DNA from 3 places in the Clostridioides sp. ZZV15-6598 genome. Region 1 is predicted to be linked to each of the others. Evidence: riboswitches for the same ligand, from Rfam matches in the RefSeq annotation. Region 1 holds a riboswitch; each other region holds the start of a gene.
What was found. Region 1 has a riboswitch for glycine ahead of KGF50_RS05075 (GrdX family protein). Riboswitches for the same ligand answer to the same signal wherever they lie in the genome.
Positions count from the first base shown of each region.

Region 2: linked by a shared signal. The riboswitch ahead of gcvPA (aminomethyl-transferring glycine dehydrogenase subunit GcvPA) and the one ahead of KGF50_RS05075 (GrdX family protein) in region 1 are both predicted to bind glycine.
Region 3: linked by a shared signal. The riboswitch ahead of KGF50_RS14880 (alanine/glycine:cation symporter family protein) and the one ahead of KGF50_RS05075 (GrdX family protein) in region 1 are both predicted to bind glycine.

Region 1 covers NZ_JAGWCS010000016.1:34,371-37,663, reverse strand. Annotated here, with positions in the region: gene KGF50_RS05080 (M3 family oligoendopeptidase) at 1-1,488, shown strand, start outside; glycine riboswitch at 1,807-1,918, shown strand; gene KGF50_RS05075 (GrdX family protein) at 2,022-2,393, shown strand; gene trxB (thioredoxin-disulfide reductase) at 2,490-3,293, shown strand, end outside.
Region 2 covers NZ_JAGWCS010000073.1:11,605-14,897, forward strand. Annotated here, with positions in the region: gene KGF50_RS13895 (Na+/H+ antiporter NhaC family protein) at 1-130, shown strand, start outside; tRNA gene KGF50_RS13900 (tRNA-Leu) at 242-322, shown strand; gene KGF50_RS13905 (HXXEE domain-containing protein) at 521-1,036, shown strand; glycine riboswitch at 1,574-1,678, shown strand; gene gcvPA (aminomethyl-transferring glycine dehydrogenase subunit GcvPA) at 1,885-3,293, shown strand, end outside.
Region 3 covers NZ_JAGWCS010000085.1:11,088-14,380, forward strand. Annotated here, with positions in the region: gene KGF50_RS14880 (alanine/glycine:cation symporter family protein) at 1-1,302, opposite strand, end outside; glycine riboswitch at 1,490-1,578, opposite strand; gene KGF50_RS14885 (DNA topoisomerase III) at 2,006-3,293, shown strand, end outside.

The DNA of each region.
Region 1 (3,293 bases):
TATCAAGAGGAAAAAAATTATTGGGACGAATACATGCCTTTATATGAAGAATTAAATTCATATTTTTATAATATTATAGTAAATTCAAAATTTAAAACTAATTTAAAAAAAGAATTTGGAGAACAATTTTTTACAATAGTAGATTATTCTTTAAAAAGTTTTTCCAAAGAGATAATAAAGGAATTACAAGAAGAAAATAAATTGTGTTCAGAGTATACTAAACTTTTAGCATCTGCACAGATAATGTTTGAAGGAGAAGAAAGAAACTTATCTGGTATGGGAATATTTATGAGTTCTAAGTCTAGAAAAACAAGGGAATTAGCAAATAAGGCATATTATAATTTCTTTGAAGAAAATGAATCTAAATTTGATGATATATTTGATAAATTAGTTAAACTTAGAGATAAAATAGCAAAAAAACTAGGTTTTGAAAACTTTGTAGAGCTTGGATATATTAGAATGATGAGAAGTAATTACAGAGAAGATAGGATTGAAAATTTTAGAAAACAAGTACTAAAATATATTGTGCCACTAGCTGATGAACTTTATGAAAAGCAAGCTAAGAGAATAGGCTTAGAATCTTTGAGTTACATAGATGAAGACTTAGAATTTTTAACAGGAAATGCAACTTTAAAGGGAAATTCAGAATACATAATTAAAAATGGAAAAAGAATGTATGCTGAGTTATCTAAAGAAACTGATGAATTTTTTAATTTTATGTTAGAAAATGAACTTATGGATTTAGAAACAAAGAAAGGAAAAGGGGCTGGTGGATACTGTACCTATATACCTGACTATAAGTCGCCATTTATTTTTTCTAACTTTAATCAAACATCTGATGATATAGATGTATTGACGCATGAGGCAGGTCATGCATTTCAATTGTATATGTCCAGATGGATTGAGATGCCAGAGATTAATTTTCCGACACTGGATAGTTGCGAAATTCATTCAATGAGTATGGAATTTATAACATGGCCATGGATGGAGTTATTTTTTAAGGAAGATACAGATAAATACAAGTTTACTCATTTATCGTCTGCAATTAAATTTATACCTTATGGAGTAGTTGTTGATGAATTTCAGCATTATATTTATAAAAATCCTAATATCGACAAATCAAAAAGAAAAGAAATATGGAGATTTTTAGAGAAAAAATACTTACCACATAGAAATTATGATGATAATCCTTTTTTAGAACGAGGTTGTTGGTGGTTTAAACAAGGTCACATATTTAAAAATCCTTTTTACTATATAGACTATGCATTAGCTCAAATTTGTGCATTACAATTCTGGGATAAAATGATTAAAGATAAAGAATCTGGATGGAATGATTATATAAACATCTGTAAAGTAGGAGGAACAAAGTCGTTTTTAGATATTGTAAGTATAGGAAATCTATATTCTCCATTTGATAATGAGTGTATAAAATCTGTTATAGATGATGTAAAATCATGGTTTGATGAAATAAATGACATCAATTTGTAAAAAATTATGAGAAATACATTCTGTAAGAGCAAGAATTAAAAAAATATACCTTTCTTACAAAAATGGTTATATTTTTAATTAATCTGAAATAATAAACCAAAAAAGATTTGTACTTAAAAAAAAAAGAAAATACGGGAAATATGTAATATCAACATTTGGAAAAAAAAGTAAAAATGTATACAAAATACATATAAAAAAACTATTGCAAATTTTATAGAATGTTTATATACTTAAGTCAACAGAGATAGAAAAAAGCTATTTATAAAAATAAAAGATAAATTGCTAACTTTTCAATTTTCTGAAAATATAATAATCCGGGCGAAGAGTATGGGAGACTGCTTTATAAAAAAGCGACCGAAGGGACAAATTTAATCTTACATACCCAGAAGATTAAATGAAATTCTCAGGTAAAGATGACTGTATTTGGACGGGTCTCTGAAAATGATTTTAACAGGGAAGACAAATTGGGAGATTTGTTTTTCCTGTTTTTTATTTATCGAGTAATAAATAAAAATTTGAAAGAGAGTAAAAAAATGATAATAATTACAAATAATCCAAAAGTAAAAGAAGAAGTTCAAGACAGAGAAGTTTTATTTAAAGATACAACTTACATTGGAATCTTAGAAACAAGTAGAGATTTGATACATGAAGGATATGAACTTTTATCTCATCCACTATATGGGAGTGTAAAACCAAATGAAACACCTTACAGAACAGTTATACTAAAACAAGGAAATCGTTTGGATATAAACTCTTTAACCTTAATTGAAGAAGCAATCATCACTGCAAGTAAATTTCAGAATAATAAAAAGACTCCAAGATGGACAGAAAGTGTTCAAGATGACTTTAGAGTAATTGACTATGATATATTTTATAATACAATACAAAGAATGCAGTATGAATAAATGAGTTTGTTAAAAAGTTATTAAAAAAGTCTAAATATTAAATATGATTTAATATTAAATAAAAGTAAGAAATTTAATTAGGGAGGATAAGTCAAGATGGAAAATGTGTATGACTTAGTAATAATTGGTTCAGGACCAGCAGGACTTGCAGCAGGTCTTTATGGAGCAAGAGCAAAGATGAAAACTCTAATCCTAGAAAAAGATAAGACTGGTGGGCAAATTGTAATAACACATGAAATTGCAAATTATCCAGGGTCAGTTCCAAATGCAACAGGACCAAGTCTAATAGCTAGAATGGTTGAGCAATGTAAAGAGTTCGGAGCAGAAATGTTAAGAGACAACATTGTAGATACTGAGCTAGATGGAGATATAAAAGTTTTAAAAGGACAAAAGGCAGAATATAGAGCAAAAGCAGTAATAATAGGGACAGGAGCAACACCAAGAAAAATTGGTTGCCCAGGAGAAAAAGAACTTACTGGTAAAGGGGTTTCATATTGTGCAACTTGTGATGCAGATTTCTTTGAAGACTTTGAAGTATTTGTTGTAGGTGGAGGAGACAGTGCATTAGAGGAAGCAATGTACTTAACTAAATTTGCTAGAAAAGTAACGATTGTACATAGAAGACAAGGGTTTAGATGTGCTAAAAGTGTTGAAGAAAAAGCAAAGGCTAATCCAAAGATAGAGTTTTTACTAGATACAGTAATAGAAGAAATAAAAGGTGATGGAATATTAGAATCAGTTGTATTTAAAAACAAAGTTACTGGGGAGACTCATGAATACTTTGCAGATGAAGAAGATGGAACAATGGGAGTATTTGTTTTCGTTGGATTAGATGCTCAAACTGATTTATTCAAAGGGAAAGTTGATATGGATGAAAAAGGTTATATAATAACTGATGAA
Region 2 (3,293 bases), on a different contig from region 1:
TGGATATATACCAGCTGGACTTGGATTGCCAATATATATAGTATTACCAGTTGCTATAGCTGCTGTATTTGTAGGTATTCAAATTATAGGAAAGAGAGTAGATGAAGCAGAAATAGAACTTGCAGAATAAGGCTGTAAATGAATTTCACCTTTTATTATCATTATTTTGTTTATTTTTAGATAATTTTAAAAAGTTATTGAAAATAATAGCGAAATATAGTAAAATAAAAGAGTGATATAAGCGGATGTGGCGGAATTGGCAGACGCACTAGACTTAGGATCTAGCGCCATTGGCGTGGGGGTTCGACTCCCTTCATCCGCACTTTACAGTACTTAGTTGTGCTGAAAAAAACTGGGGTTGCTGGCTTTCGGAGTGGGCTATCCCGTTTTTATTTTTTGATATATGTGATAGATTAGCACTTTAATATGAAGTGCTTTTTTTATAGGTGAAAAATAGTATATTCATTCATTTACGCTTGATTATTATTCATCTATTAAATAGACTTTGCAGGAGGATGTTATGGAAAAATACATATGGTTGTTTCCGTTACTTTTTATTTTCCATGATATGGAAGAGATAATAGGTTTTGGAATATGGCTTAAAAAAAATAAATCAATGCTTGATAAGAAGTATCCATTCATAAGTAAAAATTATGAAAATTATAGCACTGAGGGTATGGCATTTGCTGTATTTGAAGAACTTATTCTATGCCTTATTTTCTGTATACTTGCAGTTATAACGGATAATCAGTATGTATATCTATTATGGTTAGGTAGTTTTATCGCATATACTTTGCATTTGATAATTCACATAGGACAGTCAATCATAATAAGAAAATATATACCTTCACTCATTACCAGCATTATATGTCTACCAATAAGCATTTGGTGTATAAGTAAGAGTATTTATATACTTGATTGTGAAATAAGTACAACAATTCTGTATAGTATGATTGGTATTATAATTGTGGCATTGAATTTAAAGTTTGCACAGTCATTGATTGGAAAGTTTACAAAGTGGATGTCAAACATATAAATGTCAGTTTATTGACTAGTTGAAGTAATCAAAAATTGGAATTTTGTAGTATTAATATTATGGAAATACTATAAGTAGCGTACTAAAAATCGGAAAGAACAGACAATAGTGATTTACAGTTATAGCAATTTATTTTAAAAGTATAAAATGACTAAAATTTTAAGAAATATGCAAATCATATAACCATTCAATAGTTGAAGTTTTACTAAAGATATTCTATTTTAAAAATCTTATTTTTCACAAGTTTAAAATTGCAAACGATTTCATCAAGTGTATGAATATACTTTTAACATGTTATAGTAAATCTCAATACAAATTTACATTTGGTTCTTTGTGTGTTATTTTAATAATAAATTAAGTGAAAATGTTATTTTGCATTAATATATAATATCTTTGCAGAAGAGTGAATAATATAAAAGAGAAATAATTGATAATAAAAACTTAACAAAAAAATTAATACATAAAAAAAAATAAATATAATGTGTTGACATTTGATTTAAATATTCATAAAATAAAATTGAAAATAAATATTTCCAAGTGAGATTAGCGAGAGAGACCTTTATACAAAAAGGCGCCGAAGAAGAAATTTAAGAAATGCCAATCCTTAGAGAAGCTTTCAGGCAAAAATATCGCTAATTGATGGGACTCTGGAGAGACTTAAGTTAAATACTATAAGTCACCGAAGAAGCAGAATAATATTAAATTATTAAATCTTTCAGGTATACAAACAGGGATATATAGGCTAGGGTTATTTCCTATGCTTATATATTTTTTTTATGGGAAAATACAGGACATAATGGTAAAGTTGCTTAAATATAATAGGTTTAATTTTATAGGGAGGGTTATATATGAATGGATTAAAAAGAGTGCCTTTGTATAATACACACAAAGAGCTTGGTGCAAAGCTTGTTGAATTTGCTGGTTGGGAAATGCCTTTAGAATATGAAGGAATAAACAAAGAGCATGAAATGGTTAGAAAAAGTGCAGGTATATTTGATGTATCTCACATGGGAGAAGTAGAAGTAAAAGGAGTAGAATCAGAAAAATTTATACAAAACCTAGTTACAAATGATATAAGTGTATTAAAAGTCAATGACATCATATATACTCCTATGTGCTATGAAAATGGTGGAGTAGTTGATGATTTATTAATATATAAGTTTGGGGAAGAAGATTATTTGTTAGTAATAAATGCAGGAAATATAGACAAAGATGTTGACTGGATAATGAAGCAAAGTGAAGGGTATAAAGTAAATATAAAAAATATATCTAATGAAGTTTGTCAATTAGCAGTTCAAGGGCCTAAAGCAGAAAAAATTCTTCAAAAAATCACAGACATAAATTTAGAATCAATAAAATTTTATAAATTAATGTCAGAAATAAAAGTGTATGGATACCCTTGTTTAGTTTCGAGAACAGGATATACTGGAGAAGATGGTTTTGAAATATATTGCAAAAATGAACATGTAAAATTAATTTGGGATGAAGTCCTAAAAGTTGGAGGAGAAGACATATGTCCAGCTGGCCTAGGTTGTAGAGATACTTTAAGATTTGAAGCAGCCCTACCTCTATATGGACATGAAATAAATGAACACATATCTCCACTTGAAGGCGGATTATCTATTTTTGTAAAAGTAAATAAGGAGTCATTTATTGGCAAATCAATCTTAGCAGAAGAAAAAGAAAATGGGATTAAAAGAAAATTAGTAGGATTTGAAATGCAAGGTAAAGGGATGCCTAGAAATGGATATGATATAAAAATTGGAGATAAAACAGTTGGTTTTGTAACTACTGGGTGTGCATCTCCAACAACAGGAAAAATCTTAGGAATGGGAATTATAGATGCTGAATATGCAAAAGTAGGAAATGAAATAGGTATAGCCATTAGAAAAAAAGTTGTTCCTGCTATAACAGTTAAGAAGCCTTTTTATAAAAAACAATATAAAAAAGATAATGTTGTAGTAAATAAAGAAAATAAATTTTCATATATACCTGCCACAAATGAAGATAAGGAAAAAATGTTAAAAGTAGTTGGATTAAACTCAATTGATGAATTATTTTCAGATGTACCAGATGAACTAAAATTAAAAAGAGATTTAAATCTAGATAGTGGAAAATCTGAATTAGAAGTTAGTAAAATAGTAAAAAGGTTGTCAGAAGAAAATTTAAGTCTAGAAGATTTGACTTGTTTTCTTGGAGCAGGTGCATATGACCATTATATCCCATCAATTATAAAACATATAACTTCAAGGTCAGA
Region 3 (3,293 bases), on a different contig from region 1:
TACTATTATAGGTGATAGTGCAAGTAAAGCTATTAGGTTAGGTATTGCCATAAGTCCATTTACAATATCAGCAATTATCCAAACTACTTCTAATTTTAAGAATGCACCTAATAATACCATAGCTACAAATACAGTTCTATATCCATTCATACCTTTTACACCAAATAGGAATTCAAAACATCTTTCCCCATAATAACTCCACCCCAAAATTGTAGTGAATGCAAATAATGTTAAGCTAACTGTAAGTAATATTGGTCCAAATGTAGGAATAGCACCATTAAAAGCTGCTTGAGTCATAACAGCACCATTTAAGTCTGAAGACCAAACTCCTGATATTACAAGAGAGAATCCAGTAAGTGTACAAATTATAATAGTATCTATAAAAGTTCCTGTCATAGATATAAGCCCTTGTTCTGCTGGCCACTCAGTTTTAGCTGCAGCAGCTGCTATTGGAGCACTACCTAAACCAGATTCATTTGAGAATACACCACGGGCAATACCATTTCTAATTGCTAATGACATAGTTGCACCTAGAAAACCACCAGTTGCAGCAGTAGGTGTAAATGCACTTTTAATTATCAATACAAAAGTTTCAGGTATTTTATTCCAATAAGATATTAAAATGATTCCACATATTACAATATAGATAACTGCCATGAAAGGTACTATCTTAGTAGCTACATTAGAGATACTTTTAAGACCTCCAAATACAACTAAAGCCACAAACAACGCTAGTACAACACCTGTAATTCTAGGGTCTACTCCAAAGCTATTATTGATAGCGTCTGTTATTGAATTTACTTGAGTAAAAGTACCTATACCTAAAAGTGCAACTAATATACCACTTATAGCAAAGAATATTGCAAGAGGTCTCCATTTTTCACCCATACCATTTACTATGTAGTACATAGGTCCACCAGATACTTGACCATTTTTATCTTTAGTTCTGTATTTTATTGCAAGTACACCTTCTGAGTATTTAGTAGCCATCCCAAAGAATGCAGCTATCCACATCCAGAAAAGTGCACCAGGTCCACCAGCTTTAATAGCTGTGGCAACACCAACAATATTACCAGTACCAACTGTAGCAGCTAATGCAGTACATAAAGCTGCAAAACTTGAAACATCACCACTACCCTTATTTTCAGCAGAGAATATTAGCTTAAGAGCACGTGGAAGTTTTGTTATTTGTACAACTCCAAGTCTAACAGTAAGTAATATACCAGTACCAACTAGTAGTACCAACAGGGGCGGACCCCAAATAAAAGCATCAACTTTGTTTAAAATATCAATTAGATTCATAAAAACACTCCCTCATTTTTTTGCTTTACACAATCAATAGAATTTTTAATGAAGTAATTGACAGGAAATTAGTATAATTTATTAATAATTTCTAGTGTAATAAAAAAAGCTAAATCTAAAATAGATTCAGCTCTGGATATACACTAATTAGCAACCAAAATAAAAGTATTAATAATACTAGTTTTGGTAGATAATCCCTGTCCTTTTGCCTGAGAGATTGAGCACAAATGCCTTGCCCCTTCGGCGCCCATAATGGGTCTCTCCAGAGTTCCGTAAATTTTACAGTCCTACTTTAAAAAGTACCTGAGAGTGTTACTCCTTCGGTATGCCATATGGCAACTCTTCTATAAAATCTTAACCGGATATTGATTTGTCATAGCTTATTGTATTAATAATATTAATATAAGTTTTTGTGTTTTGTCAACTGAAAAATTTAAAAATAGGGAAAAGATATAAAAATATAAGTCTAATTACGAATTATAAACTTATAAATTTAAAGAATATACGTGAAAATAAATAGAATAGTAGGTGTTTAAATTAAGTGAAATATAAGTTTAGGATAAAAAAATAAGAAAATATTAAATAATTAATTAGAATTGATTTAATTATGGTAATATTATAGTTACGATATTAAGAAAAAGTCTATTTATTTAGATTTTAAGTGTAATGTAAGATTGAAGAAAGAGAAAGGAAGTATTTTAAAATGGGAAAAATATTAGTACTAGCAGAAAAACCTTCTGTGGGAAGAGATATAGCAAAAGTTTTGGGTTCAAAAAATGAAAAAAATGGATATATAGAAGGGCCAAAGTATATTGTTACTTGGGCACTAGGTCATTTGGTTACACTTGCTGACCCTGAAAGTTATGGAGAAAGATACAAATCATGGAGTTTAGAAGATTTACCAATACTTCCTAAGTATCTAAAGACAGTTGTAATAAAAAAAAGTGGAAAGCAGTTTAATACAGTAAAGGCTCAAATGAACAGAAATGATATAGATGAAATAGTTATAGCAACAGATGCAGGGAGAGAAGGAGAACTTGTAGCAAGATGGATAATAGAGAAATCTCAAGTAAAAAAACCTTTAAAACGTCTTTGGATTTCTTCAAGTACAGATAAAGCAATAAAAGAAGGGTTTGCAAAATTAAAAAGTGGTAAAGAATATGAAAATTTATATTATTCAGCAATAGCACGAGCAGAAGCCGATTGGATTATTGGAATAAATGCAACTAGAGCTTTAACAACAAAATATAACGCACAACTTTCTTGTGGAAGAGTGCAGACTCCTACTCTTGCTATGATATTGAAAAGAGAAGAAGAAATAAGAAATTTTAAGCCTAAAGAGTATTATGGATTGGAGATAATTGCAACAAAGGGCAACTCAGATATAAAGTTTATTTGGAATGATAAAAACAATAGTTCCTCAACTTTTAGTAAAGAAAAGATAGAAGGTGTCTCAAAAAAAGTAAAAGATTTAGATATTAAAATATCTGAAGTAAATAAATCATATAAGAAAAAATATTCACCTGCACTTTATGATTTAACAGAATTACAAAGAGATGCAAATAAAATGTTTGGATTTTCAGCAAAAGAAACATTATCTATAATGCAAAAACTATATGAACATCATAAGGTGCTTACTTATCCTAGAACTGATTCTAGGTATCTAACTTCAGATATTGTTGGAACATTAAAAGATAGAATAAAAGCTGTAAATGTTAGTGATTACTCCAAGGTTTGTAATAAATTATTGAAAAGTAATATTGCAGCTAATAAGTCTTTTGTCGATAATTCAAAAGTAACAGACCATCATGCTATAATACCAACAGAGCAAAAAGTGTTTATGAGTGATTTTACAGATAAAGAAAGAAAAATATATAATATTGTCGTAAAAAGGTTTTTGGCCGTGTTAAGCCCTCCTTTTGAGTATGAACAGACAACTATAAATGCGACTATAGAAGGTGAGACATTTAAAGCTAAGGGCAATAAAGTAA